Regions from separate parts of the Listeria sp. ILCC792 genome, predicted to be linked through region 3. Evidence: riboswitches for the same ligand, from Rfam matches in the RefSeq annotation. Region 3 holds a riboswitch; each other region holds the start of a gene.
What was found. A riboswitch is a leader RNA that binds a small molecule or an ion and turns the genes downstream of it on or off. The one in region 3 is predicted to bind S-adenosylmethionine.
Positions count from the first base shown of each region.

Region 1: it holds a riboswitch for S-adenosylmethionine, as region 3 does, so the genes downstream of both, CFS60_RS08195 (methionine ABC transporter ATP-binding protein) here and metE (5-methyltetrahydropteroyltriglutamate--homocysteine S-methyltransferase) in region 3, are expected to answer to the same signal.
Region 2: it holds a riboswitch for S-adenosylmethionine, as region 3 does, so the genes downstream of both, CFS60_RS09520 (homoserine O-acetyltransferase) here and metE (5-methyltetrahydropteroyltriglutamate--homocysteine S-methyltransferase) in region 3, are expected to answer to the same signal.

Region 1 covers NZ_FYBO01000006.1:86,843-89,106, reverse strand. Annotated here, with positions in the region: gene CFS60_RS08200 (methionine ABC transporter permease) at 1-298, opposite strand, end outside; gene CFS60_RS08195 (methionine ABC transporter ATP-binding protein) at 295-1,317, opposite strand; SAM riboswitch class I at 1,397-1,502, opposite strand; gene CFS60_RS14055 (hypothetical protein) at 1,570-1,704, opposite strand; gene CFS60_RS08190 (cell wall metabolism sensor histidine kinase WalK) at 1,811-2,264, opposite strand, start outside.
Region 2 covers NZ_FYBO01000008.1:44,162-46,425, reverse strand. Annotated here, with positions in the region: gene CFS60_RS09525 (alpha/beta fold hydrolase) at 1-542, opposite strand, end outside; SAM riboswitch class I at 653-752, shown strand; gene CFS60_RS09520 (homoserine O-acetyltransferase) at 854-1,963, shown strand; gene CFS60_RS09515 (Mur ligase family protein) at 1,960-2,264, opposite strand, start outside.
Region 3 covers NZ_FYBO01000014.1:2,240-4,503, forward strand. Annotated here, with positions in the region: partial or broken gene CFS60_RS12465 (MFS transporter) at 21-1,175, shown strand; SAM riboswitch class I at 1,231-1,338, shown strand; gene metE (5-methyltetrahydropteroyltriglutamate--homocysteine S-methyltransferase) at 1,428-2,264, shown strand, end outside.

The DNA of each region.
Region 1 (2,264 bases), on a different contig from region 3:
AAGCGGGTAGTGCGGCTTTTGGTCCAATAATCGTTCCAACGAGCGTTTTTGTCATTGGTAAAAGTAGCACGATTAGGATAATGAATGGAATCGATCGGAATACGTTTACGAGTATTGCTGTAATCCAATATAAAATTTTGGCAGGCATTCCTTCATTTCGATTCGTTAAAAAGAGCAATAAGCCGAGTAAAATACCAAGTATGAAAACAGCAACTAAAGAATAAAGTGTCATGTAGAGCGTTTCTTGCGTGTAGCCCCACATCAGTTGCCAGTCAACGTCTGGGAAGAGTTCCTTCATCCTTCAATCACCTCTGTTTCAATCTTCAAGTCGCGTAAATGCTGAATCGTATTTTCAATTTCCGCGTCGCTACCTTCAATTTGCACGTAAAGCGTCCCGTAAGCGCCGTTTTGCGTTTGCGTTAAGCTTCCGTGAAGCACGTTTAGCGACACATCATGTTGTTTTGCGACTTCCGAAATGACCGGCCTTGTCGCATTTTCACTCATGAAGAGCAGTTTAACGAGCTTGCCTTCCGAATAGTTTTCAAGCAGTAGGTGAATTAATTCTTCCGTTTCATCTGATTCTGTGACTTGTTCAATGAACCGCTTCGTCACAGGCTGTTTCGGATGTTTGAAAACGTCTAAAACGTCGCCTAACTCAACCACTTTCCCAGCCTCCATAACGGCAACTCGGTTACAAATTTTACGAATAACGTGCATTTCATGTGTAATAACGATAATCGTCAAATTTAAACGCTTGTTAATATCTAGTAGGAGCTCTAAGACTTCATCAGTCGTTTGCGGATCAAGTGCGCTTGTCGCTTCATCACAAAGTAGTACAGTTGGGTCGTTAGCCAGTGCCCTCGCAATTCCAACGCGCTGTTTTTGTCCACCGCTCAGTTCCGACGGGTAAGCATCTTCTTTACCCTCAAGTCCGACTAAACGGATAAGTTCGTTCACACGATTTTTTCGTTTTTGTCCGCGTACGCCTGCAATTTCTAGTGGGAACGCAATGTTGTCAAAAACGGTTCGCGACCATAGCAAATTGAAATGCTGAAAAATCATCCCAATTTTTTGCCGAGCCTTCCGAAGTTCTCTCCCGCGGATTTGGCTTACTACCTTGCCGTTTACGTCAACTTGTCCTGCTGTTGGAAGTTCCAAACCATTGAACAGTCGAATCAGACTACTTTTCCCCGCGCCAGAGTAACCGATGACACCGAAAATCTCGCCTTCTGCAATTTCCAAGCTAACGTCATCGACCGCCCGCACTTTATTTTTTCTTGTCGCATAATCTTTTACCACATTTTGGAGTGTTATCATTCGCTTCACCTTTTTCTCTCAATGTAAAAAGCCTTCCTGCATGAGCAGAAAGGCACGAATTTAGCGTTGTACGACTTTCTTCTCATCTTTCAGAACCAATCTGTTCTGTATGAATTAGCACCTTAAGTGTTTACTTAGGTTGCTGGGCTTCGTCGGGCATATCCCTCCACCACTCTGGATAAGAATTAAATTATAATTGGCGCGCTTGAAACGCGTCCTGTTTTTTCATATTACATTTAGAACGCTGTTTTGTCAACAGTAAATTTCAGATTTATGTATCGAGGAAATGCTTTCGGATAATCCGGGGCTCGTTTGATAAGTATAATAAAAGACAGCAATGACCGTTAAAATAGCAATCGACATAATAAAAAAGCTTTTCTTTGTCATTTTTTCCCCTCCTAGCTTAAATTTTACTTCCTTAAGCTAAAAACGCGGGAAAGAAATGGGAAAGAAAAGCTAAAGATTGAATCAATATGAGCTTGAAATTGCTCGTTTAAATTAATGGTAATTTCACGGTAAATGTTGTCTTATGATGTTTACTTGTCGCCATCACAAGGCCGCCGTGGCGTTCCACGATTGATTTTGCAATCGCAAGGCCAAGACCCGTGCCTGTCGTCGTACGATTTTTATCGACTTTATAAAAGCGGTCGAACAAATGTGGCAAATCAAGCGCGGGAATTTCCTCACCGTAATTAATGACATCAATCACCGCAAAGTCTTCTTCTTTTCGGGCAACTAAATCGATATGTTGATTGCCTTCCCCGTATCTAAGGGCATTTGAAAACAAGTTTTCAAAGAGGCGCATAATCTGATTGCCGTCACCGCTCACAACTAAATTGTCCGCCTCATAAGTTTCAATGATTTCCATGCCCTTATCACGTGCAAGTCCATCAAATTCTGCGACAAGTTGGCGGAGCAGCTCGACCATATCTAACCGATCATTTTCC
Region 2 (2,264 bases), on a different contig from region 3:
TCTGGCTTTCCATCCAAATCGTAGTTTTCTTGCCAAGCGAGTAAATCCGCATAATCACTCGGGAGTTTAATTTGGCGTTCACTAGCCCGGCTAATGGTGCGGGCGCGAAAACTGAGTGGGCTTGGTTCGCCCATGATGCAAGCTGCTGCCTTGATTTCAGGGTGATGCGTTAGGAGCGCGCACGTGGTAATGCCGCCCATCGAAACGCCGCCGACAAAAATTTCTGTCGTGAGACTTTGCGCCAAATAATGGTCGCGAATAAATTCGTATTCTGCTAAATTTCCTTGAATGCTGTTCCAAAATGTTAAGGAAATGACCGAGGACACAGTTTGGTGGCGCTCACCGTGGTTTGGCGCGTCCGGAAGGCACACCCTGAACCCTCGACTCGCTAGCTTTCTCCCCTGTGTTAAAACGAGTTCTTTGCTTGTCTGCCAGCCATGATAATAAATCGCTAAAGGTAGCGGCTTGTCTACGCTCGTCTTACTCGTAATTTCCAAAACTGGAATATCGTGAATTTTTCGTTTAACAATCTTAAATTTCATTTCCAGCACCCCTACTCCATTTTATCAGCCTAAAAAACAGAAAAACAACTTTTCCGCCTGCTTGACAAATTGTCTGAACACGCTTATGATTAAACTTAATTTCATATGTTTTCTTATCAAGAAAGGCGGAGGGACTGGCCCGATGAAGCCTTAGCAACCGGACAAATGATCACGGTGCTAATTCCAGCAGTTAATTCTGAAAGATAAGTCGGTAGTCGTTCTTACATATCTACCCCTTCTGGCTTATTTTTTGCTAGGAGGGGTTTTTTGCACGCTCCGCACGTATCAACTTCATGAAAGGGTGTCTAAAAATGGGATTAAAACAACAATTATTATTTCAAAAAGAAGCTTTTATTTTGGAAAACGGAGCAAGACTTCAGCCGATTGAAATCGGTTATGAAACCTACGGAACACTAAATGATGATAAAACAAATGTGATTTTGCTTGAACATGCACTTACCGGAACCGCCCATGCGGCGAAGCATCACGAAACTGACGCACCAGGCTGGTGGGACGATTACATTGGCCCAGGAAAAGCACTCGACACAAAGCGCTATTTTATTATTTGCACAAACGTATTTGGCGGCTGTAGCGGCTCGACAGGCCCTTCGTCCGTCAATCCAGACACAGGCGCACAGTATCGCCTATCATTCCCACGTTTTAGTGTAAAAGATATCGTTCGCGTTCAATATGAACTCATCAAAACGCTTGGCATCACAAAATTAAAAGCCGTCATTGGTGGATCAATGGGCGGCATGCAGGCAACGGAATGGGCTGTGAGCTACTCGGACGCCGTCAGTTCCGTCATCAATATCGCCTCACCACTTGCGGCAAGCCCTGATGCCATCGGATTTAATCTTATCCAGCGAATGGCGATTTTAAACGACCCTGAATTCAACGATGGCAACTATCTCACACAACCAGAAGGCGGCCTCGCAACCGCTCGCATGGTTGGCATGATGACGTATCGCACAAGCGAACTTTTCTCCCAGCGCTTTGAACGCTTCACAGTGGACGAAAGCTCAAAAGACACCTTCTCCAAAGAACATTTCCAAATCGAATCCTATTTACAATATCAAGGTGACAGCTTTGTCGAACGCTTTGACGCTAACAGCTACCTTTATTTGACAAAGGCGATTGACCTGTTCGATGTCATCCGCAGTCAAGACGGGGCAGCGCCATCTTATACGCACATTCAAGTGCCTTACCTTTTAATTGGCATTACGTCCGACCAGCTTTTCCGCATTCGCGACCTAAGACGCGATTTCGAACTCTTAAAAACAGCTGGCGTCCCAGTTTCCTACCACGAAATTGATTCCGACTACGGACACGACGCCTTTTTAGTCCAATCCGAAGTCCCAAAATTCGCCCCAATCCTATCCGAGTTTTTGCTTCAAAAAACAGAAGAGAAGGCATTTTAGCCTTCTCTTTTTTGGTATTCCCTTTTCAGCAAGCCACCCAATTTATGGAAATCGCTACCCGTCACAGAACCCTTCAACACGAGCAAACTATCTTCCGTCAAAATGTCGCGCAAGAGGCTTCGCAAGTCCACTAAATTGCTGAACCACCGAATTCGCTCATTTTGGTTTTGTTTAAACAAACCTTCAAACAAGCTGCCATAACCAAAAATATAATCGGCGTCACTGCCTAGCACGTCCTTCATAATTTTAACGTGCACTTCAGGACCTTTCTCCCCTAAATCCGCAATTTGCCCAACGATTA
Region 3 (2,264 bases):
AAATTGGAGGGCTGGATTGGATGCGAAATAGGAGGAAGTTTTGGATTTTGACGGTTATAGTGGCGATTTCGGGGCTGTCACAAGGGCTTTTGTTGCCGCTGATTGCGATTATTTTTGAAGGAATGGGGATTAGTTCGAGTGTGAATGGATTTCATGCGACGGGGATTTATATTGGAGTTTTGTTGGTGTCGCCATTTATTGAAGCGCCGCTACATAAATTTGGATTTAAGCCGATTATTGTGGTTGGCGGGGGATTAGTTGCGGTGGCGCTATTTTTGTTCCCGATGTGGTTTAATTTGTATTTTTGGTTTTTGCTGCGTCTTGTTATTGGTGTGGGGGATCATATGCTACATTTTTCGTCGCAAACTTGGATTGGAGCTACGACGGAACCGAGCAAACGTGGCAGGAATATGGCGATTTATGGCTTGTTTTTTTCACTTGGATTTGCGGTTGGACCGCAGCTTGTGAATTTGATGGATGTAAGTCCTAATTTGCCATTTTATATTTCCGGTGTGTTAGTTCTCTTGGCGTGGGGATTAATTTTGACGCTGAAAAATGAATTTATTTCGGAAGGGACGGAAATTCGCAAAATTTCTTTTTTCGATAGTATGAAGCGTTTTTCTGATGTGATGAAAATTGCTTGAGTAGCGATGATACCACCCTTTTTATATGGTGTTTTGGAGACGGGTTTAAACGCGACTTTCCCAATTGTGGGGCTTAGGTTTGGGATTGAAACATATATGATTACGTTTATTATTTCTGCTTTCTCGGTAGGGACGATTTTGTTTCAGGTTCCAATTGGGATTTTTAGTGATCGGATGGGGCGCGGGCGCGTGTTGCCAATTTTAACGTTTTTAGGTGGTCTCGTTTTCTTCCTAACAGCATTTGTTTCGAGTAGTGTGCTTTTTATTGTGATTTTCTTTGTGCTCGGGATACTTGTGGGATCGCTTTATTCACTTGGGCTTTCATATATGACGGATTTGACGCCGCTTGATCTTCTTCCTGCTGGAAATATTTTGGTGGGGATGTGTTTTAGTGTGGGGAGTATTTTGGGGCCGAGTGTAGCGGGGGCTTTGATTACTATGGTCGGCCCGAGGAGCTTTTATTTTACGATTGCTCTGCTTCTTATTTTGGGAGGAATTTTATTATTTTCAAAAAAAAGATTGACAGCATAGATTTATTTTTGGTATTATGATTTCAATACATTTGATATGTAAATTAAATATGAAACTCTTATAACGAGTGGTAGAGGGACTGGCCCGATGAAACCCGGCAACCTTTCAAGTTTTTTGAAAAGGTGCTAAATCCTGCAAAGCATGTTGCTTTGAAAGATAAGAGAGAACTAATTTTTCGTTTATTTTCGAATTATTTTAGCCTCTCTATCTAGGGAGGCTTTTTCGCGTCATAAAAAAGAGAGGATGAGGTAAATGGTAAAAGTACTTAGTTCAAATTTAGGGTATCCACGTCTTGGAGAGAATCGCGAATGGAAAAAATCGTTAGAAAATTTTTGGAATAACAAAATTTCAGAAGATACACTTCTTTCTGAAACAAAGGCGATTCGATTGGCTGCTTTAAACAAACAGAAAGAAAAAGGGATTGAGATTATTCCGGTCAATGATTTTACACTGTACGACCATGTGCTTGATTTGAGTGTGGCGTTTGGTGTGATTCCGAAACGTTTTGGGAATTTTACGAACGAGGTGTCGCTACGTACATATTTTGACATCGCGCGCGGGAACGATACGGCGGTTGCTTCTGAGATGACGAAATGGTTCAACACGAATTACCATTACATCGTTCCAGAGCTTGACGATGTGGAGCCGAAACTCTTAGAGAATAGGGCGCTAAAAGCTTATTTAGAAGCGAAAAAGGAGCTAGGTATTGATGGAAAGCCGGTCATCATTGGGCCAATTACTTATTTGAAACTTGGAAAAGGTGCCGATAAAAATGATTTCGCGAGTTTAGTTCAGAAGTTCTTACCGCTTTATAAAACGATTATTGAAGAGCTAGATGCGGCGGGCGCGAAATGGATTCAACTAGACGAACCAATTCTTGCGACGAGTTTAGCAAAAGAAGAAGTAGCACTTTTTGAAGAGGTGTACGCGGAATTACGCGCAGCGGCGCCACATGCGAAATTGATTTTGCAAACGTATTTTGAAAGTGTGGACGCGTATGAGGCGGTTGTAAAATTGCCGGTGGATGCGATTGGACTGGATTTCGTTCACGACCATGGTGAGACGCTTGAGAGAATTCAAAAATTTGGT